One region of the Roseibium sp. SCP15 genome, then DNA from elsewhere that is predicted to be linked to it. Evidence: predicted binding sites of a transcription regulator. Region 1 holds the regulator's gene; each other region holds the start of a gene.

Region 1 (3,280 bases):
CAGAGCCTCCGACATGTACATTTCTGGCGGCTCGAACGTGTATCCGAAGGAAATCGAAGAGGTTCTGCTCACCCATCCGGACATTTCCGAAGTCGCAATCATCGGTATTCCGGACCGTCAGTGGGGTGAAGTTGGCCTCGCCGTATGTGTCGCGGAAGCAGGAACAACGCCGGAAGATGCTCATCTTTCAGAATTCCTCATCGGAAAGGTCGCCAAATACAAACTTCCGGCGCGATATCTCTTCATCGAACAAATGCCGACCAGTGCCTATGGCAAGATCACGAAGAAACTTGTTCGGGAACATCTCGAAGAGAAAGACCTGCTGTGAGACGACCGGCTCCAGAATCTCTCTCGGACATCAGGCACCCCGGTCCGGTCGCGGAAGATCGCAGACCTCACGCTTCGTGCCTCGCAGAACCCGTCATTCTTGAATTGGCGAATGGGCAACCATTGCTTTCGGCTCTTGGCAACTGGGCGGAGCGCGAAGGCTTTGGATCTGCAGTTCTTGATCTTGGAGGACTGAGCCTGCAGCCTTTCAACTTCGTCATGCCGGACAGAGCAATCGACGACCGTCATGCCGCCTGGTACAGCGACACCCATTCATCAGGCGGTGTGGCTCTCGAAGAAGCCGTTGCCATTCTTGGATGGCGGGACGGAAACTGGTTCGCTCACATTCATGCGTACTGGTATGAAAATGGCCAAGCGAGACTTGGGCATCTCCTGCCCGAAACGCTGACCATTGCCCGCTCCGCGCAACTGAAGGGATTTGGATTAAAAGGAGCGCGCTTCGTTGCGGAACCAGACCCGGAGACCGAATTTACTCTTTTCCGCGTCAAGCAGGATCAGCTCAGCCCATCGGACCTTGACCACAATGCAATCATAACCACGCTCGCCCCTTTTGAAGACATGCATGAAAGCATAGCCGCTCTGGCTGATTGCCTTGGTGACACGACATACGACGTCTTCGGACTTGGAAGTTTCGCCGGAGCACAGTTTATCGACGGCCAGACAATGCCGGGACTGATTTCGGAAATTCTTGTGAGACCTGGAGCAGGCCGCGGACAGAACCAGAACCTGAACCTGCCCGTTCGATGCGTTGACCTGACCGGACAGATTTACGAAGGCACGGTCAAGCCGGCAGGCGCACCGACGCTGGTAACCTGCGAACTGCTGCTGCTGGCTCAATTCACTTCGCAAAGCGTTGAGACCTAACTCGTAAGCCTAAGCTATTGCCTCATCAACTTCGGCATCCAAGGGAACAGTAAGAGAACATTTACCCTTGCAGAACACAATAGGAACAGGTAGTGTGTTCTTGATTTGTACCACTTGATTCTCGCGGTCAGGGGAAGCCGATATGCTAACGCGCAAGCAGTATGAACTGCTCATGTTCATTCATGAAAGACTGAAGGAAACGGGTGTTCCACCGTCATTTGACGAAATGAAGGACGCCTTGGACCTTCGATCAAAATCCGGCATTCATCGCCTGATTACGGCATTGGAGGAACGTGGGTTCATCCGGCGCCTGCCGAACCGCGCACGCGCAATGGAAGTTGTCCGCCTGCCCGACTCGATTGCTCCCGGACTTGGGTCCCCTCGTCCGCGCGGCAGCTTCTCTCCTGAAGTGATTGAAGGATCGCTGGGCAAGCAGGAGACACCGCCTCCAGCTCCGGTAGCGGAAACAGTCGGCACTGAAATTCCGGTCATGGGACGGATCGCAGCCGGTGTTCCGATCGAAGCGATCCAGACGCACAGTCACTCCATCACCGTTCCTCAGGAACTTCTCGGCAAAGGCGAGCATTACGCCCTCGAGGTGCGAGGCGACTCCATGATCGAAGCCGGCATTCTGGATGGTGATACTGTGCTGATCCGACGGACAGACAGCGCTGATAGCGGTGACATCGTCGTGGCGCTCGTGGATGATGAAGAAGCAACCTTGAAGCGTTTGCGCAAGAAAGGTGCTTCCATAGCCCTCGAGGCAGCAAACCCGGCGTATGAAACCAGGATATTCGGTCCTGGCCGCGTTCGAGTTCAGGGCCGCCTGGTTGCCCTGTTCCGGCAATACTGATCAAGGACTGAACCTGCCTGGTATCGTACTTGGCAGGTTTACAACAGTGTCTGTTCATTGCACCTGATGGCAGTGTGATGTTGCGAGGCTATTTACCCTATTTCACCTTCCTGAGTTGCTCGCGGGTAAATGTGCCTGGTTCATGCCAGGGGCGAGGATTAGCGGGCACTGCGAACTTTAGTTTTGCTATTTTTGCGCCGGGCTGACTGCCAGCTTCAGGCGATGCTTTTTGCACTGGATGATCTTTTTTCCCATTCGAAAGCCATATGGATATGGCGCCGCGTTCCTGACGAACTGATCCTCCTATCGAGGTTACATCTGGACAATTTGCGCGAACCTTTAGGTCGGACACGATAATGTCGGCATATTTGCAATCCAGGCGAAATGCTTCTGCTGATTTTGGAAGCGCAAGTTTCAACGGCACTTGTGTCTTCGCATTCGAATCATCACCTGCACTTGCCGGATAAGCCGAGATTACACACCCATCTGAGTCGCATGTAATCTGGGGCGACTTCATCTTGCGCGATCCAATCGCTGACTTCGGGACTCCTTCCCCTGCATACCAGATGTCCGTTGCAAATGACTGTCGCCTCCCGGCCCACCGAAGCAGCCCCTCTTCATCTCTGGCAGCAATCCTTGTGCCGGAGGCCGCAATCTGAATATCCGGAGGTCTGTGTTGTACGAGAAACATCATTCCCGCTGCCAATGGGGCAATTGCCCATAGGCGCTTTCGTCCCGCAAGAAGCAATGCAGCGAACAAAGACGCGACAAACAACAATGCAACCGGCGCACTCAGTTTTCCAATCACTCCGGCATCAGCATCAAGTTGAGCAGTGAAAGAGGCAATTTTAAGCAACAAGGATATTCCAGCAGACATGACGATCAACGGAAGCGATGCCAATCCCAGTGGCATCAGCACCAATGCCAACACGCCAAACGGCATGATCAGGAGAGAAAAAACCGGCATTCCCAAAAAGTTGCCGACAACACCAAAGGACGCGATCCTACCGAAATGATGTGCCCCAATGAGCCCTGTCGCAAGACCGGCAATGCAGGCAGTTACAATAAGTCCGGCACCCCAACGCAAGACATGCTGCAGTACGCGAGACAGCACGCTGGCATCTATCTGGCGTGCCCGACTGAATGTTCGTTCGCGGTTTCGCCATATCTCGTAAACAGCAATCAGACAGATGACAGCGGCAAAGGACATTTGAA
Region 2 (3,280 bases), 320 kb from region 1:
GATTTCTCAGCGGTCGCCGCCGCTTGTCAAACATCGCATAGACCCGGTTCAACATAATACAAGCCCGGTTGTTGAAACGAGAAGCGGCGAAAATTGCATGCGGCCACTTCTGCCTGATAAACAAAGTTCAAACAAAATACGCGTGGTCTCTACTAGATATCAAGATCTTCGGCGAATTCTGCATTTTCCTGAATAAAGCGAAAGCGTGCTTCCGGCTTGTTGCCCATGAGCCTTTCAACCGTATCGTTGGTCACGGCTATCGCCTCTTCGCCCACGTCGACCTTCAGCATGGAACGCTTTGCCGGGTCCATGGTGGTTTCCTTCAGTTGTGCTGGCAGCATCTCGCCAAGGCCTTTAAATCGGCCTATTTCCACCTTGGACTTGCTCTTGAAGACGGTCTCCAGCAATTCATCCTTGTGCGCATCGTCGCGGGCATAGAGCGTCTTTCCGCCCTGGCTCAGACGATAGAGTGGAGGGACCGCCAGGTAGAGGTGTCCACCGCGAATCAGTTCAGGCATTTCCCGGTAAAAGAAGGTAATCAAAAGTGATGCGATATGGGCGCCGTCGACGTCAGCATCCGTCATGATGACGATCTTTTCGTAGCGTAGATCGGTTTCCCTGTATTGCGAACGGGTGCCGCAGCCGAGAGCTTGAATAAGGTCCGCGAGCTGTTGGTTGGCGACCAGTTTGTCCCGGCCGGCATTTGCAACGTTCAGGATCTTGCCACGCAGTGGAAGAACGGCCTGGTTGGATCGGTTTCTTGCCTGTTTTGCCGAGCCGCCCGCCGAGTCGCCCTCGACGATGAAGAGTTCAGTGCCGTCGGATTGATTGGCGGAACAGTCGGCCAGCTTGCCGGGAAGCCTGAGTTTCCTGACTGCAGACTTGCGTGCAACGTCCTTTTCCTGGCGGCGGCGAAGGCGTTCTTCCGCACGGTCGATCACCCACTCCAGAAGCTTGTTGGCCTGGTTTGGAGAAGCTGTGAGCCAGTGGTCGAATGCATCGCGGACAGCTGTTTCTGCAATCCTTGTTGCTTCGTTCGTCGCAAGCTTGTCTTTGGTCTGGCCGACAAACTCAGGCTCGCGAATGAAAACCGATAGCATGCCGCCCGCTGACGTCATTACATCATCACCGGTGATGATGCTGGCTTTCTTGTTGTTCGTCAGTTCCCCATAGGCCTTAAGTCCGCGCAGCAGCGCATAACGGAAACCTGCTTCGTGGGTCCCGCCTTCCGGCGTCGGGACGGTATTACAGTAGGAATTGACAAACCCGTCACCTGCGAACCAGCTGACTGCCCATTCCACGGATCCGTGTTTTCCGGTTTTGTCGGTTCGGCCGGCAAAGACCTCGTCCACAACCCGGCGTTCCTTGGTCAGGCGCTCTTCCAGAAAGTCCTTCAGGCCCCCTGGAAAGTGGAAAACAGCCTCTGTGGGCGTTTCGTCCTTCTCCGAAATCAGATCGGGCGCACAGTGCCAGCGAATCTCAACACCGCCGAACAGGTATGCTTTTGAGCGCGCCATCTTGAGCAATCGCGCAGGCAGGAAGCGGGCGCCTTTGCCGAATATCTGTTCGTCGGGTTTGAAGCGGACCTGGGTGCCTCTTCGGTTTTGAGTGTCACCAACCAGTTCCAGTGGGCCTTGGGGGTGCCCGCGTCTGAAAGTCTGCCGGTAGAGTTTCCGGCTGCGCGCGACTTCAACGACCAGTTCTTCGGAAAGCGCATTGACAACGGAAACGCCGACCCCGTGCAACCCACCGGACGTTTCATATACCTTGCTGTCGAACTTGCCGCCCGCATGAAGCGTCGTCATGATGACTTCGAGAGCTGACTTGTCCTTGAATTTCGGATGCGGGTCGACCGGAATGCCGCGCCCGTTATCGGTGATGGTCAGGTATCCGTCGGCTGTTAAATTGACGTCGATCCATGTCGCATGACCGGCAACAGCTTCATCCATCGAGTTATCGATAACTTCCGCGAACAGGTGATGCAGAGCCTTTTCATCAGTCCCGCCGATATACATGCCTGGTCTGCGACGGACCGGTTCGAGACCCTCAAGGACCTCAATGTCTGCAGCTGAATACTCATCGGGAACCGGAACGGCCGTCACTGGACGCGACTTTTGCGGCGTCGGAGCTGTTACCTCCTGCGTCATTGGGGTCGAGACCGCTGCATTGCCAGCAAATAGATCGTCTTTTGCGCTCATTCCAAATCGCCTGATGGGGTTTGTAATTCTGTTTCCCGAAGTGTCTGCGCCGTTACCTACACCGAATCACATCCAATTTTGAAGGACAAACATAGAACGGGAAAGGAATTTGGCCAAAACCTTCCGTTTTCAACAGCGAACTCGTCCATCTTGTCCTGGAAACCGATCGTCAACCTGATTGTGTTTTGATGGAGTGAATGCCGCAAGTGGGGCAAGGGGCAAAAATTGTGCTAATTCGGCAACACCTGAAAACAGAGTCGTGTCGCAGCTGTCTGAAACACCAAGCTGCCCATGTTCGGCCATGTTTGCCCATCACCCGTTGCGCTATGATCTGATCAGTTGGCTGCTTTCAAATTGTGGCAGTGAATGAAATGGATCGGACTGAGGAAACAGTAAAAGGTCTCATTTGGGCCCAGAATGGCCCAACTTAGGCCGAATTGATTGGCCATTTTAGGCCTTCAGAACAAATGGTTCACAAGCACGCAGCTTCGTGAACTGATGAGAAGACACATGCGCTTGGCGCGGACAAATAACAAGATCGCAAAGATCGTCCGTCGCACCGAAAATGTTCGGCCGATGGTGAATAGTGTAACAGGGATGCAAAAGAAGAGTTCAATGCTTCGACGCCTAGGAAAATCGGGAGCTTTGCTTGGCGCGTTGATCGTCGTTGGCCTGGCGGGGCCGGCATTGGCTTTTGATGGGAAGCCCGCAGTCGACAGTTCGATCGGCCCGGGAGATCTATCCCCGACCGAGGCGCTTCGCGCGGGGGTGCGGCAATACAACGAGGGCCGCAAAACCGAAGCTTTGTCGACTTTGCGCTACGCCGCAGAGAACGGTCAGCCCAGCGCGGCCTGGAAACTTGGCGAGATGTACGCCACCGGTGATGGTGTCCAGGAAGACGATCTCAAAGCATTTCAATACTATAGTCAGATTGTTCGCGAGCACGGAGAAGACCGTCCCGATGCGCCCGATGCTCCGTTTGTTTCCAGCGCTTTTGTCGCTCTCGGCTCCTACTACCTCAACGGTATTGACGGCGCAGTCCCGAAAAACGAGGCGCGCGCGCGGCATATCTTTACCCATGC
Region 3 (3,280 bases), on a different contig from region 1:
GTGATCCCTTCCGGGCCGGTAATGAAGTAAAGCAACCTGTCGTGAAAACCCTTGAGCTCGCTGCGCACTTCGACACCGTTGCTCTTTAATCTTTCCACCATCGCCTCGGCGTCGTTCACCTTGAAGCAGATGTGATTGTAACCGGTCTTGTCGAGACGGGTACACAACGGGTCGACAACCACTTCGGGATTGCGATAGTGCAGCAGTTGAATTTCAAAGCGCGGTGACAGGCCCGGAACAACAAGAGTAATGTGATCGGCCTCGAGGTTTTCCACGCCCATGTATCCGGCAAAGACCTCTCCTTTGATGACCGTGGTCTTCTGCTTTTCCTCTTCAAATCCCAAAAGCGAAAAAAAGTACCGGGCCGCGTCGAGATCCCGGACCGCGATTGTACAATGGTCAAAACTCTGGATCATCCGAACCTCGCTCGCTGAGTAACGACATGACGAAAACTACACTCCAGATTGTGCGGAGAGCATGCTTGCGTCAAGATTGAATCCGGTGACGATGGATACTAGGAGGTCACCCGTGCAGTTTCACGGCCACTCGCGCTGGAATTCGCAAGGTGCCAACACAGAAGCGGGCGAGCGTCCGACGGAAACGGGTCACCATCCCCTCTTCCTCCGGATCACCTGAAGACACTGCGGCTGCCCTTAAGAAAACCAGTCGGCTGCGACCGATACGCTTGGCAATGTCCAGATCTTCCAGCTCCGGCAAGAGCCGATGGCCGCCGAGCTTTTTGTAGAACTGACGCGAGATGAGCAGTCCCTGATTGCCATAGGGCATGCCGAGCAACTGGGAACGCACTGCCGCAACCGTTTCGGTGATGCGCGCACTCAAACCGAATGCCTCGAAGCGAAGACGGAAGCTGGCGACGGTTTGTGGGCCATTGGGCGCTCTCCCGGCCCGCTCGATAAACGCCTGAGCTTCATGGTGCCAGCCGCTTTCCAGCAACGTTTCCGGTCTCAGAAACAAAAGCCAGTCGCCACGTCTGGCGATCGAGGCGCCATGGTTCAGCCGTTCGCTTCGGGATGTTCCCGGGCAGCTGGCCCATACGCATCCCGCAGCATCGGCGACTTTCTCCGTGTTGTCGGAAGACCCGGCATCAACGATGATTACCTCGCGGACCACACCTTCGGCAGCTGCCGGAACGAGAGCCGACAGCGCGTGTACGAGTTCTGCCTCTGAATTTTCTGTCGCAATAACCACACTGATCATGATGCTGAGTTTTACATGAAAAATATTGCAGTGCGAGAGAGGGGGCTTGTCTGATCGCAGTTTTTGACTAATGTTCTCATTATGTTCTCACCCTTACACGAAACACGTTCATGAGCGCCGTGCTGCAAACTGCTACTCCCCCCTGCCACGACGAAAGCCAGGTCGCACCTAACGCCCGGCTCCAGGAAGACCGCCGCCGCGGTCGCGGCGCTGCATTGAACAGGTCAGGGCGATTCGAGCCGCTATCCCGTGAGAGCTTTGACGATGGCTGGGACAGCCTTGAAGACCTGCCGCCGTTGAAGACACAGGTTCAGGAAGAGCAAGCCAGGACGATTATCACACGCAATGAATCGCCGGACCTGTCATTCGACCGGTCGATCAACCCGTATCGGGGATGCGAACATGGCTGCGTCTACTGTTTTGCCAGACCAAGTCACGCCTTCATGGGCCTGTCTCCAGGACTGGACTTCGAGACCCGCCTTTTCGCCAAACCCAATGCCGCCCAGTTGCTGGAAAGAGAACTCTCCAAACCCGGCTACACGCCACGCGTCATAGCAATCGGTACCAATACGGATCCGTATCAACCGCTCGAGCGCGGCTACAAACTGATGCGGGATATTCTGGAAGCTCTGGAGAATTGCGGCCATCCGGTTGCTATCGTGACCAAGTCCGCTCTTGTCACAAGGGATATCGACATTCTTGCGCGCATGGCGGAGCGCAATCTCGTCAAGGTCGCCCTCTCCGTGACAACACTGGACAAAAAGCTGTGCCGCGCAATGGAACCGAGGGCCTCTGCACCGCACAAGCGGCTTGGCGCCATCAAGGCATTGTCGGAAGCCGGTATTCCAACTTCGGTCATGATGGCCCCCATAATTCCGGCACTAACCGACAGCGAGATTGAAGCTCTTCTTGAGGCGGCAGCCGAACATGGAGCTCAGGAAGCCGCCTTCATCCTCCTGAGGCTTCCTCTCGAGGTGTCGGAACTTTTTCGCGACTGGCTGTTGCGGGAAAGGCCGGATCGTTACCGGCATGTGATGAGCCTGATCCGGTCAATGCGCGGTGGCAAGGACTATGACGCCAAATGGGGTGAGCGCATGCGCGGTCGCGGCCCCTATGCGGACCAGATCGCAAAACGATTCTCGCTGGCCGCCAAGAGGTTTGGGCTGAACCTGCGCCGCAAAAAACTCAACACCGAAGACTTCGTCCAACCGCAAAAAGGCGGTGTGCAACTAAGCCTCTTTTGAAGAACCCGCTTGCGAGTGAACCACGCTGGCGGCAGGCTGCACCTCATGTCAGACAGTTTCTCTCTTTTCGACCTGCGCTTCCCCGACAGTCCGGATCTCGATCTGGAGCGCAGGCACGCGGCATCGTTTAACGGGTTGCTCTGTGGTGTCGATGAAGCAGGCCGAGGTCCCTGGGCCGGTCCGGTGGTGACCGCCGCGGTCATTCTTGACTATGACAACGTTCCCGAAGGGCTTGATGACTCCAAGAAGCTAACTGAAGCAAAGCGGGAAGAGCTTTTCGGGCAGATTGTCACGAGCGCACATGTCTGCGCGGCCAGCGCCTCTCCTCAGACCATCGACCGGCTAAACATTCGGACAGCCACGCTTTCGGCCATGGTCCGTGCCGTTAACGGCCTCGCCCTGGCACCTGAATACGTTCTTGTGGATGGCCGTGATGTTCCCAGAGGTCTGAAGCAGACCGGACAGGCGCTGGTAAAGGGAGACGGCCGGTGCTTGTGCATAGCTGCGGCGTCCATCGTCGCCAAGGTCACCCGGGACCGGATGATGGTTCAGCTCGAGGAACACCAGCCCGGTTATGGCTTTGCTCAACACAAGGGATATGGCGTCCCCCAACATCAGGAAGCTTTGCAAAAGCTCGGTCCGACACCACATCATAGGATGTCCTTCAAACCAGTGCGGCTTGCGGCGGGGGAATAATGCACTCCACAACGGGATTGCCGGATCGTGTCCTTGAGAATTCAAAAGGCAGAAATACATCACGCTGCAGATCTACTTGAGCTCCAGATACTGGCCTATCAGAGCGAAGCTGAAATCTACCA

What was found. Region 1 encodes LexA, which represses DNA repair genes until DNA is damaged. Its sites were predicted from a motif close to TGTTCNNNNTGTGTTCNG; they were not measured.
Region 2: a site for LexA is predicted at 2,280-2,297, ahead of parE (DNA topoisomerase IV subunit B). Genes of this name have one in related genera too.
Region 3: a site for LexA is predicted at 1,290-1,307, ahead of ABLO27_RS08845 (PA0069 family radical SAM protein). Genes of this name have one in related genera too.

The regions. Positions count from the first base shown of each region.
Region 1 covers NZ_JBDZYI010000001.1:1,375,375-1,378,654, forward strand. Annotated here, with positions in the region: gene ABLO27_RS06235 (acyl-CoA synthetase) at 1-328, shown strand, start outside; gene ABLO27_RS06240 (hypothetical protein) at 325-1,212, shown strand; gene lexA (transcriptional repressor LexA) at 1,355-2,065, shown strand; gene ABLO27_RS06250 (ComEC/Rec2 family competence protein) at 2,163-3,280, opposite strand, start outside.
Region 2 covers NZ_JBDZYI010000001.1:1,059,272-1,062,551, forward strand. Annotated here, with positions in the region: gene ABLO27_RS04785 (sulfotransferase family 2 domain-containing protein) at 1-55, opposite strand, end outside; gene parE (DNA topoisomerase IV subunit B) at 153-2,198, opposite strand; gene ABLO27_RS04795 (tetratricopeptide repeat protein) at 2,814-3,280, shown strand, end outside.
Region 3 covers NZ_JBDZYI010000002.1:323,366-326,645, forward strand. Annotated here, with positions in the region: gene ABLO27_RS08835 (VOC family protein) at 1-416, opposite strand, end outside; gene ABLO27_RS08840 (glycosyltransferase) at 523-1,218, opposite strand; gene ABLO27_RS08845 (PA0069 family radical SAM protein) at 1,329-2,462, shown strand; gene ABLO27_RS08850 (ribonuclease HII) at 2,508-3,158, shown strand; gene ABLO27_RS08855 (GNAT family N-acetyltransferase) at 3,186-3,280, shown strand, end outside.